Regions from separate parts of the Chromobacterium subtsugae genome, predicted to be linked through region 3. Evidence: predicted binding sites of a transcription regulator. Region 3 holds the regulator's gene; each other region holds the start of a gene.

Evidence for each region. The regulator sigma-54, encoded in region 3, starts transcription at its own class of promoters, with help from an activator protein. The targets are predictions, from matches to a motif close to CTGGCACGCTTCATGCTT.
Region 1: the regulator sigma-54 is predicted to act here: its motif matches at 2,501-2,518, upstream of glnA (glutamate--ammonia ligase).
Region 2: the regulator sigma-54 is predicted to act here: its motif matches at 2,648-2,665, upstream of U6115_RS21750 (pilin).
Region 4: the regulator sigma-54 is predicted to act here: its motif matches at 1,743-1,760, upstream of eat (ethanolamine permease).

What each region holds. Positions count from the first base shown of each region.
Region 1 covers NZ_CP142381.1:1,300,885-1,304,705, forward strand. The annotation lists gene glnL (nitrogen regulation protein NR(II)) at 1-290, opposite strand, end outside; gene U6115_RS06400 (DUF4124 domain-containing protein) at 429-887, opposite strand; gene glnA (glutamate--ammonia ligase) at 1,016-2,434, opposite strand; gene U6115_RS06410 (rhodanese-like domain-containing protein) at 2,707-3,159, shown strand; gene aroE (shikimate dehydrogenase) at 3,256-3,821, shown strand, end outside.
Region 2 covers NZ_CP142381.1:4,548,624-4,552,444, forward strand. The annotation lists gene U6115_RS21740 (PglL family O-oligosaccharyltransferase) at 1-1,402, opposite strand, end outside; gene U6115_RS21745 (pilin) at 1,497-1,967, opposite strand; gene U6115_RS21750 (pilin) at 2,059-2,535, opposite strand; gene U6115_RS21755 (adenosylmethionine--8-amino-7-oxononanoate transaminase) at 2,804-3,821, shown strand, end outside.
Region 3 covers NZ_CP142381.1:1,574,546-1,578,366, reverse strand. The annotation lists gene lptA (lipopolysaccharide transport periplasmic protein LptA) at 1-452, shown strand, start outside; gene lptB (LPS export ABC transporter ATP-binding protein) at 455-1,183, shown strand; gene U6115_RS07780 (RNA polymerase factor sigma-54) at 1,187-2,590, shown strand; gene hpf (ribosome hibernation-promoting factor, HPF/YfiA family) at 2,658-2,984, shown strand; gene ptsN (PTS IIA-like nitrogen regulatory protein PtsN) at 3,107-3,568, shown strand; gene hprK (HPr(Ser) kinase/phosphatase) at 3,561-3,821, shown strand, end outside.
Region 4 covers NZ_CP142381.1:3,927,059-3,930,879, forward strand. The annotation lists gene U6115_RS18660 (EAL and HDOD domain-containing protein) at 1-460, opposite strand, end outside; gene aroC (chorismate synthase) at 513-1,613, opposite strand; gene eat (ethanolamine permease) at 1,825-3,060, shown strand; gene U6115_RS22860 (hypothetical protein) at 3,075-3,242, shown strand; gene U6115_RS18680 (ethanolamine ammonia-lyase subunit EutB) at 3,239-3,821, shown strand, end outside.

The DNA.
Region 1 (3,821 bases), 270 kb from region 3:
ACCGGGGTGATGGTCAGCGCCACGTGCAGCACGGCGTCGTTGTGCTGCGGCTTCAGTTCCAGGTCGTGCTCGATGTAGCTGGCGCCTTGCAGCAGCGCGGTGGTGAGCGCCTGGCGCAGCGCGGGGCAGGGCTGGAACAGCTCCAGCAGGCTGTGGCGCAGCATTTCGCGGCTGCCCAGCGCCAGCAGGTTTTCGCAGGCGGGGTTGACGAAGCGCAGCGAGGCTGCGGCGTCGCAGATGAGCACCGGGGTGTCTAGCAGTTCCAGTCCGGCAAAGCTGGGTAGGGGCATGGGGTTCCGGTTTCGGGTGGTGGGCGCGGCCGCGGCCATCTTGCCCAGCAATAAGCGGGCCAGCCCCGGAGCGGGACGGAATGGCGCGCGGACGCGGCGCGGCGGCTTAAGTTTGCACTAAACTGGTGCGTTAAGCCATCACATGCCCAGCTCGCGGCGCAGCGCCTCGACATTCTTCTGGCGGTCGGTGACCTCGTCCTGCAGTTTCTGCACCCGGTCCAGGTATTTCTGGTAGTTGCGCGCCTCGTCGCCCAGGCGGGTGGCCTTGCCGTCGGCCAGCGCCTTCTTGGCGGCATCCAGCGCCTTCGCCTCGTTGGCCAATTCCTGTTCCAGGATTTTCTTGCGGCCATTGTCGCGCTGCTTCTGGATATTGGCGTCCACGCTGGGGTAGCCGCCGGACGCGGCCGGCTTGCCGGCGGAGGCGCCGCCGCTCTTGCCGCCGGGGTAGGATGAAAGCGGATTCAGCTTGATCGGCTGCGCGCCGCGGATCGGCACATTGGTGTAGGTGACGTTGCCGTTGGCGTCCACGTACTTGTAGATGGTGGCCGCCTGGACGCCGCCGCAGGCCAGCAGCAGGAGAAGGGCTAATGTTTTCATCGTCGGAGGCTGGTTAGAGTGCGCTTCCATGATAAGCAAATCGGCGGTCTGCGTCATATATGCTTGAGGCCGGGGCGCAAAAAAACGGCAGCCGAGGCTGCCGTTTTTCCCGCATGGGCGCTTGGCGCTTACAGCGAGTAGTACATCGCGAATTCCACCGGGTGGGTGGTCATGCGGGTCAGGTTGACTTCCTGCATCTTCAGCTCGATGTAGGAGTCGATCCAATCGTTGGAGAACACGCCGCCGCGGGTCAGGAACTCGCGGTCCTTGTCCAGCGCCGCCAGGGCTTCGTCCAGGCTGGCGCATACGGTCGGGATCAGCTTGTCTTCTTCCGGCGGCAGGTCGTACAGGTTCTTGTCGGCCGCGTCGCCCGGGTGGATCTTGTTCTGGATGCCGTCGAGGCCGGCCATCAGCAGCGCGGAGAAGCACAGGTACGGGTTGGCCAGCGGATCCGGGAAGCGGGTTTCGATGCGGCGGCCTTTCGGGCTGGCCACGTGCGGGATGCGCACCGAGGCGGAGCGGTTCTTGGCCGAATAGGCCAGCTTCACCGGCGCTTCGTAGTGCGGCACCAGGCGTTTGTAGGAGTTGGTGCCCGGGTTGGTGATGGCGTTCAGCGCCTTGGCGTGCTTGATGATGCCGCCGATGTAGTACAGCGCGGTATCGGACAGGCCGGCGTAGCCGTCGCCGGCGAACAGGTTGACGCCGTCTTTCCAGATCGATTGGTGCACGTGCATGCCGGAGCCATTGTCGCCGACGATGGGCTTGGGCATGAAGGTGGCGGTCTTGCCGTAGCTGTGGGCGACGTTGTGCACCACGTATTTCAGGATCTGGGTCCAGTCGGCGCGCTGGGTCAGCGTGCTGAACTTGGTGCCGATTTCGTTCTGGCCAGCGGTGGCCACTTCGTGGTGGTGCACTTCCACCGGCACGCCCAGCTCTTCCAGCAGCAGCACCATCGCGGAGCGGATGTCTTGCGACGAATCCACCGGCGGCACCGGGAAGTAGCCGCCCTTGACGCCCGGACGGTGGCCCATGTTGCCGCCTTCGAATTCTTCAGCCGAGGCCCAGGCCGCTTCTTCGGCCTTGATCTTGACGAAGCAGCCGGACATGTCGGTGCCCCAGGTGATGCTGTCGAAGATGAAGAATTCCGGCTCCGGGCCGAAGTAGGCGGTGTCGCCGACGCCGGAGGCCTTCAGATAGGCTTCGGCGCGCTTGGCGATGGAGCGCGGGTCGCGGTCGTAGCCCTTGCCGTCGGCCGGGTCGATCACGTCGCAGGACATGAATACGGTCGGCTCGTCGAAGAACGGGTCGATGCGGGCGGTGGCCGGGTCGGCCATCAGCAGCATGTCGGATGCCTGGATGCCTTTCCAGCCGGCGATGGAGGAGCCGTCGAAGGCGTGGCCGCGTTCGAACCAGGCGTCGGCGTCTTCCAGCAGCACATGGGCCGGGATGGAGACGTGCTGCTCTTTGCCGCGGGTATCGGTAAAGCGCAGATCGACAAATTTGACGTCGTTTTCTTGGATCAGCTTGACTACGTCGGCTACTGCCATGGTTTATCTCCTGAAAGGCAACGTGCACCCAAGGGCAAGTGCGAAAAAATCGGTACGCCCGGCTTTAAGCAGGAAGCGTGCCAGCTCCAAAATCGCTGCTGTTGCATTGTGTCATAGGCGGATAGCCTTAGCCAGCCGGCTGGAATGCCGAATTGTGAACCATCCTGGTGCTGGCTGTTTTGCCATGCACTAACTTGGTGCGAATTGCCAGTCGCGGCGAGTGGGCAGATAATCGGCAACATACGCCATCCTTATTGCAGGAGGAAAACAGCATGAGCAAAGTGAAGCAGATTCTGCAAACCGCCCATCAGCGCGCCGAGCGCTCCGGTCTGCCCTACAGCGGCGCGCTGCTGCCGGATGAAGCCTATGAATTGCTGCAGTCCTTGCCCAAGACGGTGCTGCTGGACGTGCGCAGCCATGCCGAATGGCAGTTCGTCGGCACGGTGCCCGGCGCGGTGAACATCGAATGGAAAAGCTACCCGGGCATGGCGGCCAACCCCAATTTCCTGGCGCAGCTGACGCATCAGGTGGATCCGGAGGCGGTGCTGCTGGTGATGTGCCGCTCCGGCGCGCGCTCCGACCAGGTGGCGCGGCTGGCGGCGGCCAACGGCTACAGCGAGGTGTACAACGTGCTGGAAGGCTTCGAGGGCGATCTGGACGCCAGCGGCCATCGCAACTCTGTCGGCGGCTGGCGCCAGCGCGGCCTGCCCTGGATGCAGGGCTGACAGGATTGACGGCGGCGGTTGAAGTTTGCGGCGTAACGCGGCAAAGTGTGGCCTGAACCCGCCGCCGCGCGCGGCGCACATTTTGGAAAGCCGACCATGACCGACCGTTACGCCGTTATCGGCAACCCGATTTCGCACAGCCAGTCTCCGTTCATCCATCAGGAGTTCGCCCGGGCCTTGGGCCAGGACATCAGCTATGAAAAGCTGTTCGCCGAACTGGGCGCCTTCCGCCCGCAGGTGGAGGCCTTCGTCGCCGCCGGCGGCAAGGGTCTCAATATCACGCTGCCGTTCAAGGGCGACGCCTTCCGCTTCGCGCAGGAAGTGACCGAGCGCGCCCGCGCCGCCGAGGCGGTGAACACGCTGACCTTCCGCGACGGCAAGGTCTACGGCGACAACACCGACGGCGTCGGCCTGGTGCGCGACATCGTGGAAAACCTGGACTACCCGATCGCCGGCCAGCGCGTGCTGATCCTGGGCGCCGGCGGCGCGGTGCGCGGCGTGCTGGAGCCCATCCTGCAGCAAAAGCCGGCCAGCCTGACCATCGCCAACCGCACCGTGATCAAGGCCGAGGCGCTGGCGCACCATTTCGCCCGCTACGGCAAGGTGGAGGCCGTCGGCTACGACGCGCTGGCGGGCCGCAGCTTCGACATCATCATCAACGC
Region 2 (3,821 bases), 1.8 Mb from region 3:
CCGACAGGCTGGGCCGGCTGTAGGCCACCAGATTCCAGAAGATGAACACCCCGCTGACGATATGCGCGATCATCAGCGCCCCGCCGCCGGCGCAGGCCAGCCGCAACAGCATCGTGCGGGTGGGCACCTGCCAAACCGGCGCCGGACCCAACGCGCACACCGTCACCAGCATCGCCAGAAAAGGCAGGTACCACAACGGAAACTCGAACATGCTGTGGGTCAGCAGCATCATCGCGATGCAGATCAGCAGCAGGTTTTCCGGGCTCTGCCGGCCGCGGGCGAAAAACGGCAGCAGGCAGCCGCACAAGCCCAGCCCCGCGACCAGCGCGCCGGACAGCCCGGTTTCGGCCAACAGCTGGAAAATCAGATTATGGCTTTGGGTGAACAACACCCCTTCCGGGTACTTGGGCAGGCCGCCAAACGCCTCCAGCCAGACCGACTGCGCCGGATAGCGCGCCAGCCCCACCCCCAGCCAGGGGTGCTGCTGAAACACCATCCAGGCCTTGGTCCACTCGATGCGGCGGCGGGCGCCGAATCCGGCGTCCAGCAGGCGTTCGGAGCCGCTTTGCACATGGATGGGCAAGCCCAGCCGGTTGAGCAGCCAGACGATCTCTTCATTGAACAATTGCAGCAGCGCCAGCACGATGATCGCCGCCGCCAGGGCCTTCAGCATGCGCAGCAACGCCTCGTCGCCGGGCGCGCGGCGGTGCCAGAACCAGCACAGCCCGCAGATGCCCAGGCTGTAGGCCAGCGGCAGCCGCGCGCCGCACCAAGTGATCAACAGCAGCTGGAACAACACCAGCGGCGCGCAGAAGCCGGCGCGCAGCCGGCCGCGCCCATACAGGTAACAGGCCGCCGCCACGCCCCAGCTCAAGTACTGCGCGTACTGGTTGCGCTGGCCGACATTGCCCATCACTTCGGTCGGGTTCAGATAGTTCAACGTCACCAGGCCGCGGCAATACCGGGCCAGGTCCAGCAGCTGGATGCTGCCCAGCACGATCTGGATGCAGCTGCCCAGCAACAGGCAGGAGGCCAGGATGACGCAGACGCGCGCCAGGTCCGGCCGCAGCCGGTTGACGAGGAATACCGCCAGCACCAGCATCGCGGCCAGGCTGGCCAGGATCAGAATGGCGGGCTGGTAATTCTCCAGCAGCAAGCCATTGCTGAAGGACAGCAACAGCAGCAGCGCCGCCAGCGCCGCCGCCGCCAATGGCACCCGCACGCCGCTTTGCCCGCGGCGCAGCGCGAACAAGCCGGCGATGCCGACGCAGAGCACCACGCCGGCATTGGTCCACCAGTCCTGCAGCGGCGTGTAGCGGGCGAAATTGAAAAAGGGAAAGACGAAACAGCCGCAAAAAAACAGATACAGCGCGGCATCGCGCCACCCGGTCTTGTCGCTCAACTGGCTTGATCCTTGCATCTGCGCCACCGGCTATCGAATGACATGATTATACCCAGCGGCCCCGCGCACGGGGATGCCATGGCGCAGCATAGGCCTACTGCCGGCAGTTGGTCGGCACCCAGTTGGCCTGCAACTGCGTGCCGATGGCCGTGGTGCCGCCGCCGGTGCCGGTATAGGTGCAAACCCAGGTAACCGAACCCGAGGTGACCGAGGGCACCAGATCCAGCTGCGCGCCGCTGGAGACCGTGTTGTTGTAGGTCAGTTGGATCACGCCGCTGGCCAGCACCGACACGCTGTTCACCGCGTTGCCGGTGATCGACGACGCCGTCGACAGCCCGTACGCGCTGTTGTACGGCGTGGAGCTGGCGAACGCGCTTTTGCTGGCGTAGTACTCCGCCACCGCGGTCTTGGCGGCGTCGGCCAGCGCCAGCCCCTCGGCCACCCGCGACCGCTTGGCGTAGTCCTGGTAGGCCGGGATGGCGATGGCGGCCAGGATGCCGACTATCGCCACCACTATCATCAGCTCTATCAGGGTAAAGCCGCGCTGCGTCGTTCTGTTCCGCATCTTCCGCATCTCCTGATGCTCAAACCCGGGCCCGCCGCAAAAATCAAGAGGCACCGCAGTGCCTCTTGCTCCGCGACTGTCGCCGCCACGCTTACTGGCGGCAGGTGCTCGGCACCCAGTTGGCCGACAGTTGGTTGGCGGCTGCGATGGCGGTGGTGCCGCCGCCGGTGCCGGTATAGGTGCAGACCCAGGAAACCGAGCCGGAAGTAACAGTAGGCACCAGATCCAGCAGGGCACCGCTGGACACCGTGCTGTTGTAGGCGACCTGGATCACGCCGCTGGCCAGCACCGACAGGCTGCCAACCGAACTGCCGGTGATGGTTGTGGCAAGCCCATAGCTAGTGTTATACGGTGCGGTGCCTGACGCGACAAAAGCATTGTTGGATGCGTAGTACTCGGTGACCGCGGTTTTGGCCGAATCCGCCAGCGCCAGGCCTTCCGTCACCCGCGCCCGCTTGGTGTAGTCCTGATAAGCCGGAATGGCGATGGCCGCCAGGATGCCGACGATGGCCACCACGATCATCAACTCGATCAGGGTGAAACCCTGCTGGATCTGCTGTCTCTTCATGATTGAACTCCCGGATTGCCAAGCTTCGCCAAATGGAATGGCGGCGGCCTCGGCCGCCAGCCTCGTCTGCGGGTTTCCGGGCGCGTGCCGCCCGACGCATGTCCGCCTTATCCAGCAGAAAGCATGCCAGGCCTTCGCGGGCCCGCCCCGGCGCGCCCCTGCGCGGCCCTGGCTGTCGCCGCTGGGCAGAAACTGACGTTTTTCGTCACATCGGAACCGCGGCGCGGACTATGCTAGCATCCGCCATCCCCCTACCGGAGCCCATCGCATGAGCAACCAAGCCTGGCTGGAGCGCAGCTTCGCCGCCGTCTGGCATCCCTGCACCCAGATGAAGCGCCATGAAAGCCTGCCCATCGTCCCGATCGCCAGCGCCGACGGCGTCTGGCTGACCGACTTCGACGGCAAACGCTATCTGGACGGCGTCAGCTCCTGGTGGGTCAACCTGTTCGGCCATGGCGAGCCGCGCATCAAGCAGGCGATCAAGCGCCAGCTGGACAGCCTGGAGCACGTGATGCTGGCCGGCTTCACCCACCAGCCGGTGGTGGAGCTGTCGGAACGCCTGGCGGCGCTATCCGGCCTCGGCCGCGCCTTCTATGGCTCCGACGGCGCCAGCGCCACCGAAATCGCGCTGAAGATGAGCTTCCACTACTGGAAAAACCGCGGCCAGCCCGGCAAGACCCGCTTCGTCAGCCTGGAGAACAGCTACCACGGCGAAACCGTCGGCGCGCTGGCCGTCACCGATGTGCCGCTGTTCTCGTCCACCTACGCCGATCTGCTCAAACCCGGCCTGCGGGCGCCCAGTCCGGACGCCCGCCAGGCCGCGCCCGGGGAAACCGCCGCCGACCCGGCCCGCCGCGCCGCCGCGGCGCTGGAAAACCTGCTGGCCAAGCGCGCCGGCGAGATCGCCGCGGTGATCGTCGAGCCGCTGGTGCAGGGCGCGGCCGGCATGGCGATGCACGATCCGGCCTATCTGGCCGAACTGCGCCGGCTGTGCGACCGCCACCAGGTGCATCTGATCGCCGACGAGATCGCGGTGGGCTTCGGCCGCACCGGCACCTTCTTCGCCTATCAGCAGGCCGGCATCCTGCCGGACTTCCTGTGCCTGTCCAAGGGTATCACCGGCGGCTTCCTGCCCCTGTCCTGCGTGCTGACCCGCGACGAAATCTACCAGGCCTTCTACCACGACGATGTGGCGCGCGGCTTCCTGCATTCGCACAGCTACACCGGCAACGCGCTGGCCTGCAGCGCCGCGCTGGCGGTGCTGGACATCTTCGAGGCCGACGACG
Region 3 (3,821 bases):
GCGACAACGGCTGCACCATGGACCAGATCAAAGGCGTATCCACCTGCGAAGGCAATGTGGTGGTGATCCAGGGCACCCTGCGGCTGAACGCCGACAAGGTGGTGGCCACCCAGGACAAGCAAGGCAACCAGACGCTGCAGGCCACCGGCCGCATCGTCACCTTCCGCCAGAAAATGGACAACAACGGCGGCTGGGTGGAGGGCCAGGCCAGCAAGCTCGACTACAGCAGCGCCGGCCACTTGGCCGTGCTCACCGGCAACGCCCGCGTCAAGCGCAACGGCGATCTCGCCATCGGCAACGTGATCAGCTACGACACCCGCAGCGAAACCTATCAGGTGCAGGGCGGCGGCGCCGGCAATGCCGGCAAGGGCCGCACCACCGTGATCCTGCAGCCCAAAAACGCAGCCTCGCAGCCCGCGGCGGCCAAGCCGGCCGGAGCCGCCAAACCATGAACATGAAGCACAGCGTACTCACCGTCTCCCGCCTGAAGAAGCGCTTCAAGAAGCGCACCGTGGTCAAGGATGTGTCCCTGCAGATCGAAAGCGGCGAAGTCGTCGGCCTGCTGGGCCCCAACGGCGCCGGCAAAACCACCAGTTTTTACATGATCGTCGGCCTGGTCGGCGCCGACGACGGCGACATCCGGCTGGACGACGCTTCCATCACCCGCTACCCGATCCACCAGCGCGCGCAGCTGGGCCTCGGCTATCTGCCGCAGGAAGCGTCGATCTTCCGCCGCATGACGGTGGAGGAAAACATCGCGTCCATCCTGGAAATCTCCGGCCGCAAGGGCAAGGAGCTGGAAAAAGAGCTGGACCTGCTGCTGGACGATCTCAACATCGCCCACCTGCGCGACAGCAACGCCTTGTCGCTGTCCGGCGGCGAGCGTCGCCGGGTGGAAATCGCCCGCGTGCTGGCCACCCGCCCGCGCTTCATCCTGCTGGACGAGCCGTTCGCCGGCGTCGATCCGATCGCGGTGATCGACATCCAGAAGATCATCTCCTTCCTGAAGGGCCGCGGCATCGGCGTGCTGATCACCGACCACAATGTCCGCGAAACGCTGCGCATCTGCGACCGCGCCTACATCATCAGCGACGGCTCGGTGCTGGCCTCCGGCGAGCCGGAAGAGCTGGTCAACAACGAAAGAGTGCGCGAGGTCTACCTCGGCGAGCATTTCCACCTGTAAGCGATGAAACAGGCCCTTCAGCTCAAGGTATCGCAACAGCTGACGCTGACGCCGCAGCTGCAGCAATCGATCAAACTGCTGCAGCTGTCCACGCTGGATCTGCAAACCGAGGTGGAACGCTTCCTGCTGGACAATCCGCTGCTGGAGCGCGGCGACGAGCCGCGCGACGCCGAAGCCGCGCCCGAAGGCCAGGACAGCCGCGAAACCGCCGCCGACGAGGCACCGGACAGCCATGACGACGGCGCCGGCGGCGAACTGCTGGAATGGGGCGCCGGCAGCCGCCAGGGCGGCGACGACGACTACGACCCCATGCTCAACGTGCCGTGCCAGGTCAGCCTGCGCGAGCACCTGCTGGCGCAACTGGGCGAAATCGCGCTGGCCGGCCGCGATCTGGCCATCGTCCGGCTGCTGATCGAAGAGCTGGACGACGACGGCTACCTGCCGCTCAGCCTGGACGAACTGGCCAGCCACCTGCCGCTGGAGCTGGAGCTGGAAAGCGACGAGCTGGCGGTGGGCCTCAAGCTGCTGCAGCAATTCGATCCCGCCGGCGTCGGCGCGCGCTCGCTGGCCGAATCGCTGCAGCTGCAACTGCAGCGGCTGGCCGCGGACGAAGCCGGCCGGGCGCTGGCGCTGGCCATCGCGCGCGAGCACCTGGCGCTGCTGGGCGGCCGCGACTACGCCAAACTGAAGAAAACACTGGGCTGCGGCGACGCCGAGCTGCGCGCCGCCCAGGCGCTGATCGCCCGCCTCAACCCCCACCCCGCCACCGGCTTCAGCCACGGCGACGTCCATTACGTGATTCCGGACATCAGCGTGCGCAAGCGGCGCGGCCGCTGGGTCGCCGAACTGAACCGCTCCGCCATGCCCAGGCTGCGGGTCAACCGCCTCTACGAGCGCATGCTGGCCGACAGCCGCGGCCAGGCGGGCGAAATGGCCGGCCGGCTGCAGGAGGCGCGCTGGCTGGTGAAGAACATCCAGCAGCGATTTGACACCATCCTGAAAGTGGCGGAAGCTATCGTTGACAGGCAACAATCGTTCTTTGAACACGGCGAAGTGGCGATGCGGCCGCTGATCCTGCGCGACATCGCGGATGAGCTGGGCCTGCACGAATCCACGGTTTCCCGCTCCACCAGCCAGAAATACCTGCTCTGCCCGCGCGGCCTGTTCGAGCTCAAGTATTTCTTCGGCAGCGCGCTGGAAACCGATAGTGGAGGCGAGTGCTCCGCCACCGCCATCAAGGCTCGCATACGCGGCATGATAGACAGCGAGGACAGCGGCAAGCCGCTGTCGGACAGCGCCATCGCCGATGCGTTAGGCAAGCAGGGAATTCAGGTTGCCAGACGCACCGTAGCCAAGTATCGTGAAGCCATGCAGATTCCGGCGGTGAATCTGCGCAAGGCTCTGTAGCAAGCCTTGGGGAATACATGCCGCCCGACAACCCGACCGGGCGGCCAACACCAGAAGGAGCTAGGGTATGAACCTCAAAGTAACCGGTCTGCACCTGGAAGTTACCCCGTCGCTGCGCGAATACATCGAAAGCAAACTGGAGCGCATCACCCGCCACGTCGACCACGTGATCGACATCTCCGTCACCCTGTCGGTAGACAAGCTGGTCCAGAAGGCCGAAGTCAACGTCCACCTGTCCGGCAAGGACCTCCACCTCGAAGCCTCCGAGGCCGACCTCTACGCCGCCATCGACCTGCTGATGGACAAGCTGGACCGCCAGGTTCTGAAGTACAAGGAAAAGCTCACCGAACACCGGGCGCAGAGCTCCGGCGAAGTTTCTCAAGCCTCGCTGTGACCGCCTGAAGAAAGCCACGGGAACCATCCGGTTCCCGTTTTTCTTTGCGCTTGCCGGTTTTCAGTACTATCAAGGCAACGTAGAATTCCGGGTTTATCCAAGAGCCGCATGCATAATCCAATATGAATCTCATCGGCAAGATCCTGACTCCGGACCATGTATTGCTGGATCTGGACGTCTCCAGCAAGAAGCGGGTATTCGAACAGGTGGGCCTGCTGGTGGAAAACACCCGCGGCATCGCCCGCAGCGAAATCTTCGACAGCCTGTTCAGCCGCGAAAAACTGGGCTCCACCGGCCTGGGTCAAGGCGTGGCCATTCCCCACGGCCGCGCCCGCGGCCTGAAGGAGGCCACCGGCGTGTTCATCCGGCTGAAGGCGCCCATTCCCTTCGACGCGCCGGACGGCAAGCCGGTGCAATGCCTGTTCGTGCTGCTGGTGCCGGAACACGCCACCGATCTGCACTTGCAGGTGCTCTCCGAATTGGCCCAGTTGTTCTCCAGCCGCCAGATGCGCGAACAGATGCTGAGCATCAAGATGCGCGATGAACTTTACCAGCTCCTCAGCGAGTGGGCCCCCCATGCCTAGCATCACCGTACGCAGGCTATATCAGGAAAACCAGCAGAAGCTCAACCTGACCTGGGTCGCCGGCACCGGCGGCTCGGACAATGTCATCGGCAACGACGACCAGCGGCCTACGCTGGCGCTGGTTGGCCACCTGAACTTCATCCACCCGAACCGGGTGCAGGTGCTGGGCCTGGCCGAGGTCGACTACCTGAACAAGCTGGAGCAGTCGGCCGCCAAGACCGCGCTGGACCAGCTGTTCCACAAGAGCATGTCG
Region 4 (3,821 bases), 2.4 Mb from region 3:
GCTGGTCCAGCTGATTGAGCATGTATTCGTTGACTATCATGCCCGGCCCCGCTTCCAGCACGAAAATCACGCTGCCGGCGGGCATGTCGCGCAGCAGCGGTTCGTCCAGCGAGGTCATCGAGATGTGCACGAAGGCGCGGCGGTAGGCCAGCAGCCGGAAGATGTCCATATTCTGCAAGGTGGCCAGCAGCAGCCGGTCGAACTCCTGCTGCTTGCCGGCCTCGACATTGCGCTTGCCCTGCCGGACGAAAAAGTCGTAGGCGACCACCCGCTGCTGCTTGTCCATCACCGGCTGGTGGGAGACAAAGCCCAGGGTAGGCGGCAGATCCACCGGCTCGTCGTCGGGCGGCGGCGGATCCAGCAGGGTTCTGTCCGGCTTGGCCGCCGCGGCCGGCGTCTCTTCCTCTGTCGTCGTTTTCTTCAGGCGTCCGGCCAAGCCATCAATCAGACTTTTCAGCATGGTGCCATCCTATCGGGAGCGGCCTGGTCGACTTCCGGCCGGTATATCAATACTAGCCGATGCGCCCGGCAATTCTGGGCGTTTCCACCCGCACATCGCCGCACTGCGCGCGGTGGCGCAGCGCGTGGTCGATCAGCACCAGCGCCAGCATCGCCTCGGCGATCGGCGTGGCGCGGATGCCGACGCAAGGGTCGTGGCGGCCGTGGGTTTCCATCGTCACCGCCTCGCCTTGCTTGTTGATCGAACGGCGCGGCTGGGCGATGGACGACGTGGGTTTGATGGCGATGGAGACGTCGATCTGCTGGCCGGTGGAGATGCCGCCCAGCACGCCGCCGGCGTGGTTGCTGGCGAAGCCCTGGGGCGTCAACTCGTCGCCGTGCTCGCTGCCGCGCTGCGCCACGCAGCCGAAGCCGGCGCCGATCTCCACGCCCTTGACCGCGTTGATGCTCATCATCGCGTAGGCGATGTCGGCGTCCAGGCGGTCGAACACCGGCTCGCCCCAGCCCACCGGCACATTGTCCGCCACCACGCGCAAGCGCGCGCCGATGGAGTCCAGGCTCTTGCGCACGCTGTCCATGTAATCCTCCAGCCGCGGCACGATGTCCGGATCGGCGCTGAAGAAGGGGTTGCCGCCGACATGTTCCCACCCCTTGAACGGGATGGCCACCTCGCCGATCTGGGTCATGTGGCCGCGAATGACGATGCCGTATTTCTCGCTCAGCCATTTCTTGGCGATAGCGCCGGCGGCGACGCGCACCGCCGTCTCGCGCGCCGACGAGCGGCCACCGCCGCGCGGATCGCGCACCCCGTATTTATGCCAGTAGCAGTAGTCGGCATGGCCGGGGCGGAAGGTGTCGGCGATATTGCCGTAGTCTTTGCTGCGCTGGTCGGTATTGCGGATCAACAGCGCGATCGGCGTGCCGGTGGTCTTGCCCTCGTAGACGCCGGACAGGATTTCCACCGCGTCCGGCTCGCGCCGCTGCGTGACGTGGCGGCTGGTGCCGGGCTTGCGCCGGTCCAGCTCCAGCTGGATGTCGGCTTCGGTCAGCGCCAGGCCCGGCGGGCAGCCGTCCACCACGCAGCCTATGGCCGGCCCGTGGCTTTCGCCGAAGGAAGTTACCGTGAACAAGCGCCCCATGCTATTGCCAGACATCTGCATTTCCCCTGCGTCATTGCGTATTGCGATCGATTCTAGCACGGCCCATCGCGGTGCACGCCTCCGGCTGACCCGCGCCGGAATCAGGCCCGCCCCGCGACGCGCCCGGCAAAACAGCCGGCAAGGCTGGCATTCTTTTTGCATACTTAAATCAGACGGCATAGCCGCACTTTCTGAGCGCAAACAAGACAATCAACGGGATAAAGCCATGAGCGCATCGACACAAGCATTGGCCCGCAAGCTGGGCGGCTGGCAACTATGGGGGATCGCGGTGGGGCTGGTGATCTCCGGCGAATACTTCGGCTGGAGCTATGGCTGGGCCCAGGCCGGCACGCTGGGATTTCTCTGCACCTCGCTGTTCGTGGCCCTGATGTACACCGCCTTCATCTTCAGCTTCACCGAACTGACCACCGCCATCCCGCATGCCGGCGGCCCCTTCGCCTATGCGCGCCGCGCCTTCGGTCCGCTGGGCGGCTTCATCGCCGGCTTCGCCACGCTGTGCGAATTCGTGTTCGCGCCGCCCGCCATCGCGCTGGCGATCGGCGCCTATCTGAACGTGCAGTTCCCCGGATTGCAAGCCAAGTGGACCGCCTGCGGCGCCTATCTGGCCTTCATGGCGCTCAACATCGCCGGCGTCGGCATCGCCGCCGCCTTCGAGCTGTGCGTCACGCTGCTGGCCATCTTCGAACTGCTGGTGTTCATGGGCGTGGTGGCGCCCGGCTTCAGCTGGGACAACTTCATGCGCCACGGCTGGGCCGGACAGGACGCCTTCCATTGGGGCGCCGTCGGCGGCATGTTCGCCGCCTTGCCGTTCGCCATCTGGTTCTTCCTGGCGATAGAAGGCGCGGCGATGGCGGCGGAAGAGGCCAAGGACCCGGCCCGCACCATTCCGCGCGCCTACATCGCCGGCATCCTCACCCTGGTGGCGCTGGCCCTGGGCGTGATGGTGATGGCCGGCGGCGCCGGCGACTGGCGCCGGCTGGCGAATATCAACGACCCGCTGCCGCAGGCGATGAAGATGATAGTGGGCGGCCACAGCGGCTGGCTGCACATGCTGGTGTGGCTGGGCCTGTTCGGCCTGGTGGCCTCGTTCCACGGCATCATCATGGGCTATTCGCGGCAGATCTTCGCGCTGGCGCGCGCCGGCTACCTGCCCGCCTGGCTGGCGGCGGTGCATCCGCGCTTCAAGACGCCGCACCGCGCAATCCTAGCCGGCGGCGCGGTCGGCATCGCCGCCATCTTCAGCGACGATCTGGTGCAGATCGCCGGCCAGCCGCTGACCGCCAACATCGTCACGCTGTCGGTGTTCGGCGCCATCGTCATGTACACATCGTGTCGATGCTGGCGCTGTTCCGGCTGCGCGGCCGCGAGCCGGCGCTGCCCCGGCCGTTCTCCGCGCCCTGTTATCCGTGGCTGCCAGCGCTGGCGCTGGGCTGTTCGCTGATCTGCCTGGTCGCCATGGTCTATTACAACCGGCTGCTGGCCGGCATCTTCGCCGCGATGCTGGCCGCCGGCTACCTGTACTTCCTCGCCACCGCCCGCCAGCGCGCCGAAGCCGCCCAGGACGCGTTGCTGCAAGGCGCGCCATCCGAAACCCAACCCGATCCCGTCAAGGCCACGACATGAGCCACGCCATCACCATAGGACCGCGGACCTACCGCTTCGCCGACCTGAAGACGCTAATGGCGCGCGCCAGCCCGCTGCGCTCCGGCGACCAGTTGGCCGGCGTCGCCGCCGCCAGCGCCGAGGAGCGGGTGGCGGCGCAGATGTGCCTGGCCGACCTGCCGCTGACCGTCTTTCTCAACGAGGCTCTGATCCCTTACGAGGAAGACGAAGTCACCCGGCTGATCCTGGACAGCCACGACCCGGCCGCCTTCGCCGCCGTATCGCATCTGACCGTGGGCGGCCTGCGCGACTGGCTGCTGTCCGACGCCGCCACCGCGGAAACGCTGGCGGCGCTGGCGCCGGGGCTGACGCCGGAAATGGCGGCGGCGGTGTCCAAGCTGATGCGCAACCAGGATCTGGTGCAGGCGGCGAAGAAATGCCGCGTCGTCACCGCCTTCCGCAATACCCAGGGACTGCCCGGCCGCATGGGGGTGCGGCTGCAGCCCAACCATCCGGCCGACGACGCGCGCGCCATCGCCGCCGCCACGCTGGACGGTCTGCTTTACGGCGCCGGCGACGCGGTGATAGGCATCAACCCGG